Regions from separate parts of the Azotosporobacter soli genome, predicted to be linked through region 1. Evidence: riboswitches for the same ligand, from Rfam matches in the RefSeq annotation. Region 1 holds a riboswitch; each other region holds the start of a gene.
What was found. Region 1 has a riboswitch for lysine ahead of dapB (4-hydroxy-tetrahydrodipicolinate reductase). Riboswitches for the same ligand answer to the same signal wherever they lie in the genome.
Positions count from the first base shown of each region.

Region 2: it holds a riboswitch for lysine, as region 1 does, so the genes downstream of both, QTL79_RS17470 (amino acid permease) here and dapB (4-hydroxy-tetrahydrodipicolinate reductase) in region 1, are expected to answer to the same signal.
Region 3: it holds a riboswitch for lysine, as region 1 does, so the genes downstream of both, QTL79_RS17310 (diaminopimelate decarboxylase) here and dapB (4-hydroxy-tetrahydrodipicolinate reductase) in region 1, are expected to answer to the same signal.

Region 1 covers NZ_JAUAOA010000005.1:141,802-145,082, reverse strand. Annotated here, with positions in the region: gene QTL79_RS07190 (M16 family metallopeptidase) at 1-796, shown strand, start outside; gene dut (dUTP diphosphatase) at 777-1,226, shown strand; lysine riboswitch at 1,313-1,488, shown strand; gene dapB (4-hydroxy-tetrahydrodipicolinate reductase) at 1,603-2,409, shown strand; gene QTL79_RS07175 (aspartate-semialdehyde dehydrogenase) at 2,412-3,281, shown strand, end outside.
Region 2 covers NZ_JAUAOA010000033.1:13,669-16,949, forward strand. Annotated here, with positions in the region: gene QTL79_RS17460 ((Fe-S)-binding protein) at 1-523, shown strand, start outside; gene QTL79_RS17465 (sugar diacid recognition domain-containing protein) at 561-1,634, opposite strand; lysine riboswitch at 1,782-1,957, shown strand; gene QTL79_RS17470 (amino acid permease) at 2,084-3,281, shown strand, end outside.
Region 3 covers NZ_JAUAOA010000032.1:6,528-9,808, forward strand. Annotated here, with positions in the region: gene QTL79_RS17305 (IclR family transcriptional regulator) at 1-510, opposite strand, end outside; gene QTL79_RS17310 (diaminopimelate decarboxylase) at 644-1,927, opposite strand; lysine riboswitch at 2,063-2,232, opposite strand; gene fumC (class II fumarate hydratase) at 2,307-3,281, opposite strand, start outside.

The sequences.
Region 1 (3,281 bases):
AAAAATATTAGGCACGCTGCAAACTGTTGATGCATTCGATCAAGAAAAACTGCGCGCTTATTATGATGCATATTATCGACCGGAGAATATCGTGATTGCGGCGGCAGGAAATTTGACGCATGAAGCATTAAAGACGATGCTTGAGGAGTCACTCTGTTTATCGCCGACTGTAACACATGAGACCGGACGTTGCCCGGCGCCGCTTTTTCAAAATGGAACCAGTTTTCATGAAAAAGCGATCGAGCAAACGCATATTTGTTTAAGCACGCCGGGATTGCCGCAAGGGTCGCCAGAAATTTATACGTTGCACATTTTGAATAACATTTTAGGCGGCGGCATCAGTTCGCGTCTTTTCCAAACAATCCGAGAAGAAATGGGACTGGCTTATTCGGTTTATTCGTATCAGACCAATTATAGCGACGCAGGCTTATTTGGCATTTATGCAGGTACGCGTCCCGAAAACGGTCAAGAAGTATTGCGTGTTATCAAAGCGACGCTCGAGGAACTGCGCACGAATGGCATTTCAAAATCTGAACTCTTAAAGGCGAAGGAGCAGTTAAAAGGAAATTTGCTTTTAGGCTTGGAAAGTTCAAGTAGCCGGATGTCACGTCTTGGAAAACTAGAAATCATAATGGGAAAATATGTGACGCTTGAAGAAGTCGTGAATAAAATTGACGCGGTTACTTGCGAGTCATTGCAAAAAATGATTAACGGACTATTTTGTGCCGGACAAATATGTTTAACCGTACTCGGGCCGCAGCGTGAAGGAGTGACCTATGAATTTACGGGGTTTTAAATTTATCGGCGCATACCAAGACCAAGGTCTTAAATTGCCGAAACGTAAGACGATGCGTAGTGCCGGCTACGATTTTTCCGCTGCAAAAACGGTAGAGTTGTTGCCGGGAAAAGTCACGCTCGTACCCACTGGAATCAAAGCTTATATGCAAAACGATGAATACCTTGGCATTCATATCCGTTCGGGTCTGGCTTTACGGCATATGTTGAGCTTAATCAACGGACAGGGCATCATCGACTGTGATTATTATGACAACCCGGATAATGAAGGGCATATCATGATTGCGATTGTTAACCATGGCACCGAGGCGGTTACGATTGAGGCGGGGACGAGAATTGCACAGGGCGTTTTTTATAAATATCTCTGTGTAGATCAGGAAGAGGAATCAGGAACGCAACGAATCGGCGGTTTTGGCAGTACCGGAGAATAAAGCGGCAAATATAAATGAGAAAACTTGACACCGCGCATGGAATTAGATAAAATATGTTTTAACTAAACATAAGACGCATCCTCGTAGGATGGAATAGAGGCGCGGAGCTCAATAGTACCTTCAGGGAGAGTGGAATCGAAGATCTGAGGAGAAAGGGTGCTTTGCCGAAGCAATGTATGGCCGAAATATATTGCTGGGCTTGTACTGAATAAGTATAAGACTGTCATTGAAAGCTTGCTTTCGGTGGAGTGCTATCTCATCTAAGACGTGGCAAACAGTTTGTTTGTTATTGCCTTAGCCGTTGTCTATTAGACACCTGATGAGATTTTGGACTCGTCGGGTGTTTTCTATTTTAAAAATAAGGGGTGTAGTGAAAATGATTAAAGTTGTGGTATGCGGCGCGTTGGGAAAGATGGGTCGTGAAGTGGTTAAAGCCGTTCAACAAGCCGATGGGCTTGTTTTGGCTGGTGCAGTCGACTTAAACGGAAAGGGACAAGACATTGGCGAATGCGCAGGACTTGGCTCAATTGGCATCACGGTTGACCGGGAGTTGGAAACTACGCTGAAACGCAATGCGGCCGATGTTGTCGTCGACTTTACTGTTCCGCAATCGGTGATGAATAATATCCGTACTGCGACAGCGCATAAGGTGTATCCGGTCGTCGGTACGACGGGATTGAGCGAAAACGACTTGAAGGAAATCGACGACTTGTGTCGTGCACAGGGGATAGCGGCTTTGATTGCACCGAACTTTGCCATCGGAGCCATTTTGCTGATGCAACTGGCCGAACAGGCGGTGCGTTTTTTTCCGCAGGTTGAAATCATCGAATTGCATCACGATCAAAAATTGGATGCGCCTTCGGGCACGGCGTTGCATACGGCTGAAAAACTGGCTGCTATCCGAGGTAAGTTGGCGCAGGGGCATCCCGATGAAGAGGAAAAGATTTCCGGTGCGCGCGGCGCTGATTATGAAGGAATACGGCTGCATAGCGTGCGTTTGCCTGGGTATGTCGCGCACGAAGAAGTTATCTTCGGTGGACTCGGACAAACGTTGACGATACGGCATGACTCAATTTCACGCGAATCATTTATGCCGGGCGTCGTTCTTGCTTGCAAAAGCATCATGCAATTTACAGGACTTGTCCATGGTTTAGATAAAATAATGGCGATAAGGGGCGAATAAGAATGAAAAAGTATAATGTAGCGATTGTCGGTGCGACGGGAGCGGTTGGTCAGGAGTTTCTCGAGCTGATCCAAGAGCGAAAATTTCCTTTTGCCGAATTGAAATTGTTGGCGTCCAAACGCTCGGCTGGCCGAAAAATCGATTTTATGGGCAAGACTTACACAGTAGAAGAAACAACCGACGATTCGTTTGCTGGCGTTGAGATCGCACTCTTCGCGGGCGGTTCAGCCAGTACTGTATTTGCACCGGCAGCCGTTCGTCATGGCGCGGTAGTCATCGACAACTCCAGTGCGTTTCGCATGGATCCGCAAGTCCCGTTGGTGGTGCCGGAAGTGAATCCGGAAGCGTTGCGCGAACATAAAGGCATTATTGCCAATCCAAACTGTTCGACGATCATTATGGTCATGGCGCTAAAACCATTGCACGATAGGGGGATTATCAAACGTGTTGTGGTTTCGACTTATCAGGCCGTGTCGGGGGCGGGCAAAGAAGGCATTGAGGAACTTGAGCAGCAAACGGCGGCAACGGTGCGAAAAGAAGCAGTCGAAGCAAAGATATTGCCTAGCGCTAGCCTGGATAAGCACTATCAAATTGCTTTCAATTTGATTCCGCAGATAGACGTTTTTCTCGAAAGTGGCTATACTAAAGAAGAAATGAAAATGGTAAACGAAACGCGTAAGATTTTAAATGAAAAAAATCTGGCCATCACTGCGACTACGATTCGAGTGCCGGTTTATCGCAGCCACTCAGAATCGGTGAATATTGAATTCGAAAAAGCGATCGAAGTGGAGGAAGCAAAGAAATTGCTGGCGGAATTTCCCGGCGTCGTAGTGCAGGATGATCCTGCAGAGATGGAATATCCAATGCCTCTT
Region 2 (3,281 bases), on a different contig from region 1:
TGCTGCTTGCGGCTCTTGCGCGGAAGCCTTCAAGATCGAATACCCCCACCTCTTTGCCGATGATGCTTTGATGACGGAAAAGGCGAAGAAACTTGCCGCCAAAACCTATGAAATCAGCGAATTTCTTGTGGATATCGCAAAATTCGATCGCAGCAAGTTAGGCAAAGTCGCTGCGACCGTAACCATGCACGACCCCTGTCACATGGCGCGCGGCATTAAGGTAACGAAACAACCGCGTGAGATTTTGCAAGCCATTCCCGGCGTAACGTTCGCCGAGATGAAAGAACCTGCCCGTTGCTGCGGCGCCGGTGGTTCCTTCAGTCTCGCCAACTATGAACTCTCACGCAAGATTAACGACCGCAAGGTTGCCGATATCGCATCAACCAAGGCCGATATCGTCGCCACAAGCTGCGGCAGTTGCCGGATGCACATTACAGATGGTCTGATCCAAAACGGCATGACACAGGATTCGCTCCATGTTATCCAGCTTCTCGATCAATCGTACCAGGCCGGAGCAAAATAAAACGATAAAAAGCCAGATGCAGCAGCATCTGGCTTTTTTATCGTTTACGGGCCGGCACTTCAACCCATACGGTCGTACCGCCGCCGGGCTGAGAGATAATTTCAAACTCGCCCTGCAACAATTCCACCCGTTCCTGCATACCGTGAATGCCAAGGCAGGGTCTGCCGTCAACCGCTTTATTCAGTATCGTCCGCTCGAAGCCTTTTCCGTCATCTTGCACGCGACAATAAAGACGACGTTGTTTTTTGCCGATGCAAATCCAAACCTGACTGGCCTCGGCATGCTTCGCAATATTAGTCAGCGCCTCCTGAACGATGCGGTATAAAGCGGTCTCGATCTCCGGCAAGAAACGACAACCTGCAACTTCGCTCACATCCAACTGCACATTGATGCCATATTGTTTAGCGTATGTTTCCGCATAGCGCTGCAGCGCCGGTGCAAGTCCGAGATCATCGAGTAAAAGCGGACGAAGCTCTACCGCTAAACGGTGAACCGCATCCAACGTTCCCGCCGCCACCTCTCGCATCGCCAGCACTTTTTCCCGCCACGCTTCCTCCGGCATCTGTTCCGCCAGCAAACGCAAGCCCATTATAATGGAAGTCAATGATTGGCTGGTTTCATCGTGAAGCTCGCGAGATATCTTGCGTCGCTCTTCTTCCTGAACGCGAATAATCTGATTCAGCAGGCTGGACTGCAGCTCTTTTTTCTCCCGCAATGTCTTCAGCAGTAGTTGCTGGCGTTCGTTCGCCTCCAGTGCCGCGGCAACGAAACGGGCTGCCAGTCTGGCATAAGGCGCCGCAGTCTCCGGTTGCCCTGTGACGCCGATGAATCCAGCCCTGCGATTGCGATAACGGATCGCAACGTTAAATCCGCTGCGCACGCCCGGCCATTTTTTCTCATCAGCCTCGCTAACGGAAAATTCTTCGGCCAGACTGCCGGTTAAATGAAGCGCAGCCGCTTCATGCAATTTACCAATTCGTTCCGGACTAAATGAAGCAATAATAATGCCGTCTTCATCGACAATATTTACATTTTTGTTTAATTCCGCTGCAATAATATCCACCAATGATTGGGCGAATTTCGCGTCAAGAATGGGTTCCTTTTTTGCCATACGCAGCCTCCCTTTACTTTACTCCTCTTTTATCATATGGTTTCAGACGTTTAACGTCAATGTATACAGTATCACGGACATTTTTCCGGTTTGTTCAATTGACAAGCACCTTTTTTTCCTTTACAATTAAGTGGAAATTAATAGGGCGTGTAGGATAGAGGCGCGGGTGTCATCAGTATCTTCGGGGAGCAGGCAACAAGGATCCGAAGTGAAAGGGGCAACTGCCGAAGCAGGATATTTTGCCAAAGAATTTCTTGCTGGGCTTGCATCGAACAGATGCTGGACTGTCATCGAAAGCAATACGATGAAGCGCTATCTCACAGCAACGCAAGCTTCGCGTTCGTCGGAATGTGAGAATTGTAATGGTTGTGGGCGTAGAGCCTCGCAACCATTTTTCTTTTTTTAGAAAAGCTCGCACTTATTATTATTTTTACAAGGAGGTATCTTCCATGTCTAACGAAAATTCATTATTGTCGCAAATGATGCCGCAGAAAGAGTCTCTGCGCCGCGACATGAAATCCCGCCATCTGATGATGATCTCTATCGGCGGCACGATCGGCACCGGCCTTTTTCTCGGTTCCGGTCAAACGATCAACCAAGCCGGCCCGCTTGGTGCACTGCTGGCCTATCTGTTTGGCGGCTTCATCATGTATCTGGTCTTGCTTTGCCTCGGCGAGCTGACGGTAGCAATGCCGGTTTCCGGTTCTTTTCAAAGTTATGCGACTCGTTTTATTTCTCCGGCGGCCGGTTTCACTACCGGTTGGCTATACTGGATCAACTGGGCGATTTGCATCGCGGCCGATTTTACCGCCGCCGGCATCATTATGAACAATTGGTTCCCCATGGTATCTACATGGATCTGGTGCGCCGTGTTCGCAGTAGTCCTTGCCGTATTGAATCTCGTTTCCGTTAAAGCTTATGGCGAAGCGGAATTTTGGTTTGCCAGCATCAAGGTTGCCGCGATCATCGGCTTCATTATTGCAGGCGCGAGTATGATGTTTGGTTTTAACAGCGGTCATGAAGCGCTGATGTTCAGCAATTTCAACACCGGCGGCGAGGGAATCTTTCCTAACGGCTTCAATGCCGTCTTCCTGACGATGGTTGCTGTTGTTTATTCCTTCCAAGGCGCAGAACTGGTTGGCATCGCCGCCGGTGAATGCGACAACCCCGGCAAGCATGTCCCCCGCGTTATCAAAGGCATCACGGCCCGCATCATCATTTTCTACGTTCTGGCGATGGGCGTTTTAGCCGGTACGATTCCCTGGCAGGAGGCCGGCGTTCTTGAAAGCCCGTTTGCACACGTGTTCGGCATGATGGGCATGCCGATCGCAAAAGATATTATGAGCTTCGTCGTTATGACCTCCGCGTTGTCGGCAGGAAATTCAGCGCTTTACGCCTGCTCGCGTCTTCTCTGGTCGATGTCCAAAGAGGGTCTGGCGCCGCAGTGGTTGGGCAATCTGACGAAACGGGATGTGCCTTATAACGGCATTTTCTTGACGCTGGCGTTGGCCTGCATGTCACTGTTGACCAGTGCCTACGCAGCCGACAGCGTTTACCTCTGGCTAATGTCCAGCACCGGCGTAACCGGCTGCCTGATCTGGGTAATCATCGGCTGGTGCCAGTTAAACTTCCGCAAAGAGTTTATTG
Region 3 (3,281 bases), on a different contig from region 1:
AGCCTGTAACTCGACGCCTTCGAAGCGAGCCAGATAGTCAGATGAGCTGAAGGCCAACAAACACTTTCCACCGGCAGAACAATGGCAAGGCTCGCTTGAGCCGACCGGCGGCGTCAAACTAAGCACCTGCGAACTTTCCACTTTGTCAATAACGATATGCCTTGGCTGCTCTGCCGTACGGTCAAGCACCGATAAATGAACCGCTTCACGATAACTTTGCGCCAACTGTTTTGCATATGGAGCAAGTAAGCCGGCTAACGGCAGTTTATCCCGCACCATCATGCCAAGAGAATATAACCGTAAGCCAAGCCAGTAGCGTCCACTTTCCTGATTTTGCTGCACGAACCCTTTTGCTTCGAGCGTCGACAAGCTGCGATGCACCGTGCTTTTTTGCATACCGAGCAATGCAGCAATTTGCGTCACGCCCAGTTCTCTCCCTTCTTGCTGAAACAACAATAATAGATCAAGCGCTCGGTCAAGCGAGTGGACTTTTTCTTTTTCCCCAGCCACAATTTCATTCCTTTCTTTTTCCGACGTTGCCCTTCATTCAGGATACCGCGCCGCAAGCATCCTGTCCAGTTAAAAGGTCGAGGATAGAAGCAAAAAGCAAAAAACAGGCCTCTAGCGGCCTGTTTCAAAAAGTTCATTTCTTCAATATTGACGACATATCGAGTGCAGCCCCTGGAAAATCGAGCGTCGCAAAATGATCAGCCAACGTTTCCGCACGGCGTATCAATTTTACGCTATGATCCGGCCGAAGCAGCAATTCCGCCGAACGCAGCTTGCCATTATAATTGAAGCCCATCGCATGCCCATGTGCACCTGCGTCATGAATCACCACAACATCGCCCCTGTTGATTTCCGGCAGTTCCCGGTCCACCGCAAACTTATCATTGTTCTCACATAACGATCCCGTCACATCATACACATGATCGCACGGCAAGCCTTCTTTTCCCAGCACGGTGATGTGATGATAAGAACCGTATAAGGCAGGACGCATCAAATTGGCCATGCAAGCATCGAGTCCGACATAATTCTTGTAGATTTCTTTTTTATGTAACGCGGTCGCCACCAGATAACCGTACGGTCCAGTAATCATACGACCGCACTCCATCGTAATTTTGAGCGGCGCCAGACCTTTTGCAAAAATCATTTCCTCATAAGCGCGCCGCACACCTTCCCCGACATATTCAAGGTCGACAGCCTCCTGCTCAGGCCGGTACGGCACGCCGATTCCGCCACCAAAGTCGACCAATTCCATTCGGATGCCGGTTTTTTCATAAATTTCGCCAATCAGGTCAAACATCATCTTGGCCGTTGTGACAAAGCCATCCGGGCTGAGTTCGTTCGAAATCACCATCGTATGCAAGCCGAAGCGGGTAGCGCCTTTGGCTTTTGCCATCGGATACGCTTGCAGAATCTGCTCTTTGGTCAGGCCATATTTCGCCTCTTCCGGATAGCCAATGATGTCATTTCCTCCAGCCATCAAAGGACCCGGATTATAGCGAAACGAGATCATCTCCGGCATGCCGACATGTTCCGTCAAATATTCGATGTGACTGATGTCATCAAGATTGATAACCGCGCCCATGTCGACCGCCGCCTGATACTCGTTAGCCGGCGTCGCATTTGACGAAAACATGATTTCTTCGCCGCCGATTCCGGCAGCTTGCGCCAAATATAGTTCTGCCAGCGAACTGCAATCTGCGCCAAAACCTTCCTCCTTAAGCAACGCCAGAAGATATGGGTTCGGAGTGGCCTTAACAGCAAAGTATTCCTTAAACTCCGGTGCCCAGGAAAAAGCAGCCTTAAGACGGCGTGCATTCGTGCGAATTCCTTCTTCGTCATAGATATGAAACGGAGTCGGATAAGTCCGAGTGATTTCTTGCACTTGCGCCAAATTGAATGGTACTTTCTTTTCCGCCATGAGTCATTCCTCCTACAAAGTCCCTTACTTCAACAAGATTCCGTCGCCAAAGAAATGGAGTCACCCTTTATACAAAAAAGCGGTTCGCGCATTATCTCGCAAACCGCTTTAAATCCTTATTTACAGGATTCAGCGCTGCAAGATAGCACTCCACCCCTATGGGGTGACAGTTCAGTACTTATTCAATACAGAACCAGCAAAAAGAATTGCCTTAACTTTTCACTTCGGCGGCCGCCCCTTTCTCTCTCCTTCATCGCTGGCTGCTCAGGACAGTTACTATTGGTTGCCGCACCTCTATCTCGGTGGCAATATTCACTTGTCATCTGCTTATCAGTATAATCACAATGAGAGTGGTTGTCAATACGCCTCCTTTGCAGGTTTAACCTAATGTCGGTTTAACCAACTTCACCGGATCCATATATGAATCATAGTCAGACTCGTTAACGTATCCACTGGCCAGCGCCGCCTCGCGCAGCGTGATGCCTTCCTTGGCCGCCCGTTTTGCAATTTCTGCGGCCCGGTCATAGCCAATCAAAGGAACCAGTCCGGTAATTAGGATCAGCGATTGATTCAAATTATGTGAAATCCGTTCCCGGTTCGGTTCAATCCCGGCCACGCAATGACCCCGGAACGAATCCATTGCATCACTTAATAGGCGAATCGACTGTACCAGATTATAGGCAAGCACCGGCATAAAGACATTCAACTGAAAATTCCCTTGGCTAGCGGCAAAACCGACCGTTGCATCATTGCCAAACACTTGGGTTACGACCATCGTCAGCGCTTCCGCTTGCGTTGGATTTACTTTGGCCGGCATGATCGAACTTCCGGGTTCGTTTTCCGGTATTGTTATTTCACCAATGCTGCAGCGCGGCCCACTGGCCAACCAACGCACATCGTTGGCAATTTTCATCAAATCGGCGGCTAGCGCCTTCAGCATGCCATGCACGACCGCGATCTCATCCTTGCTGCTCAGCGCATGAAATTTGTTCGGTGCACTGCGAAATTGCTCGCCCGTCAAACGTGCAATCACTTGCGCAACCGACACGGCAAAATGCGGATGCGAGTTAATTCCCGTCCCGACCGCGGTTCCGCCCAACGCCAGATCAAGAATAAACCCGAGGCCCTGTTCGAGCATCTGCCTGTTTCGTTCCAACATCCTAGACCAAGCGCTTATTTCCTGTCCTAGCGTCAATGGCGTTGCATCCATCAAATGCGTACGACCAATCTTGACGACGGCGGCAAACGCTTCGGCCTTTTGCCACAATACCGTTTCCAATGCTTGCATCGCCGGAAATAACTGCACGCGCAGCAGATGCACGCCGACCATGTGCAGCGCGGTAGGAAAAACATC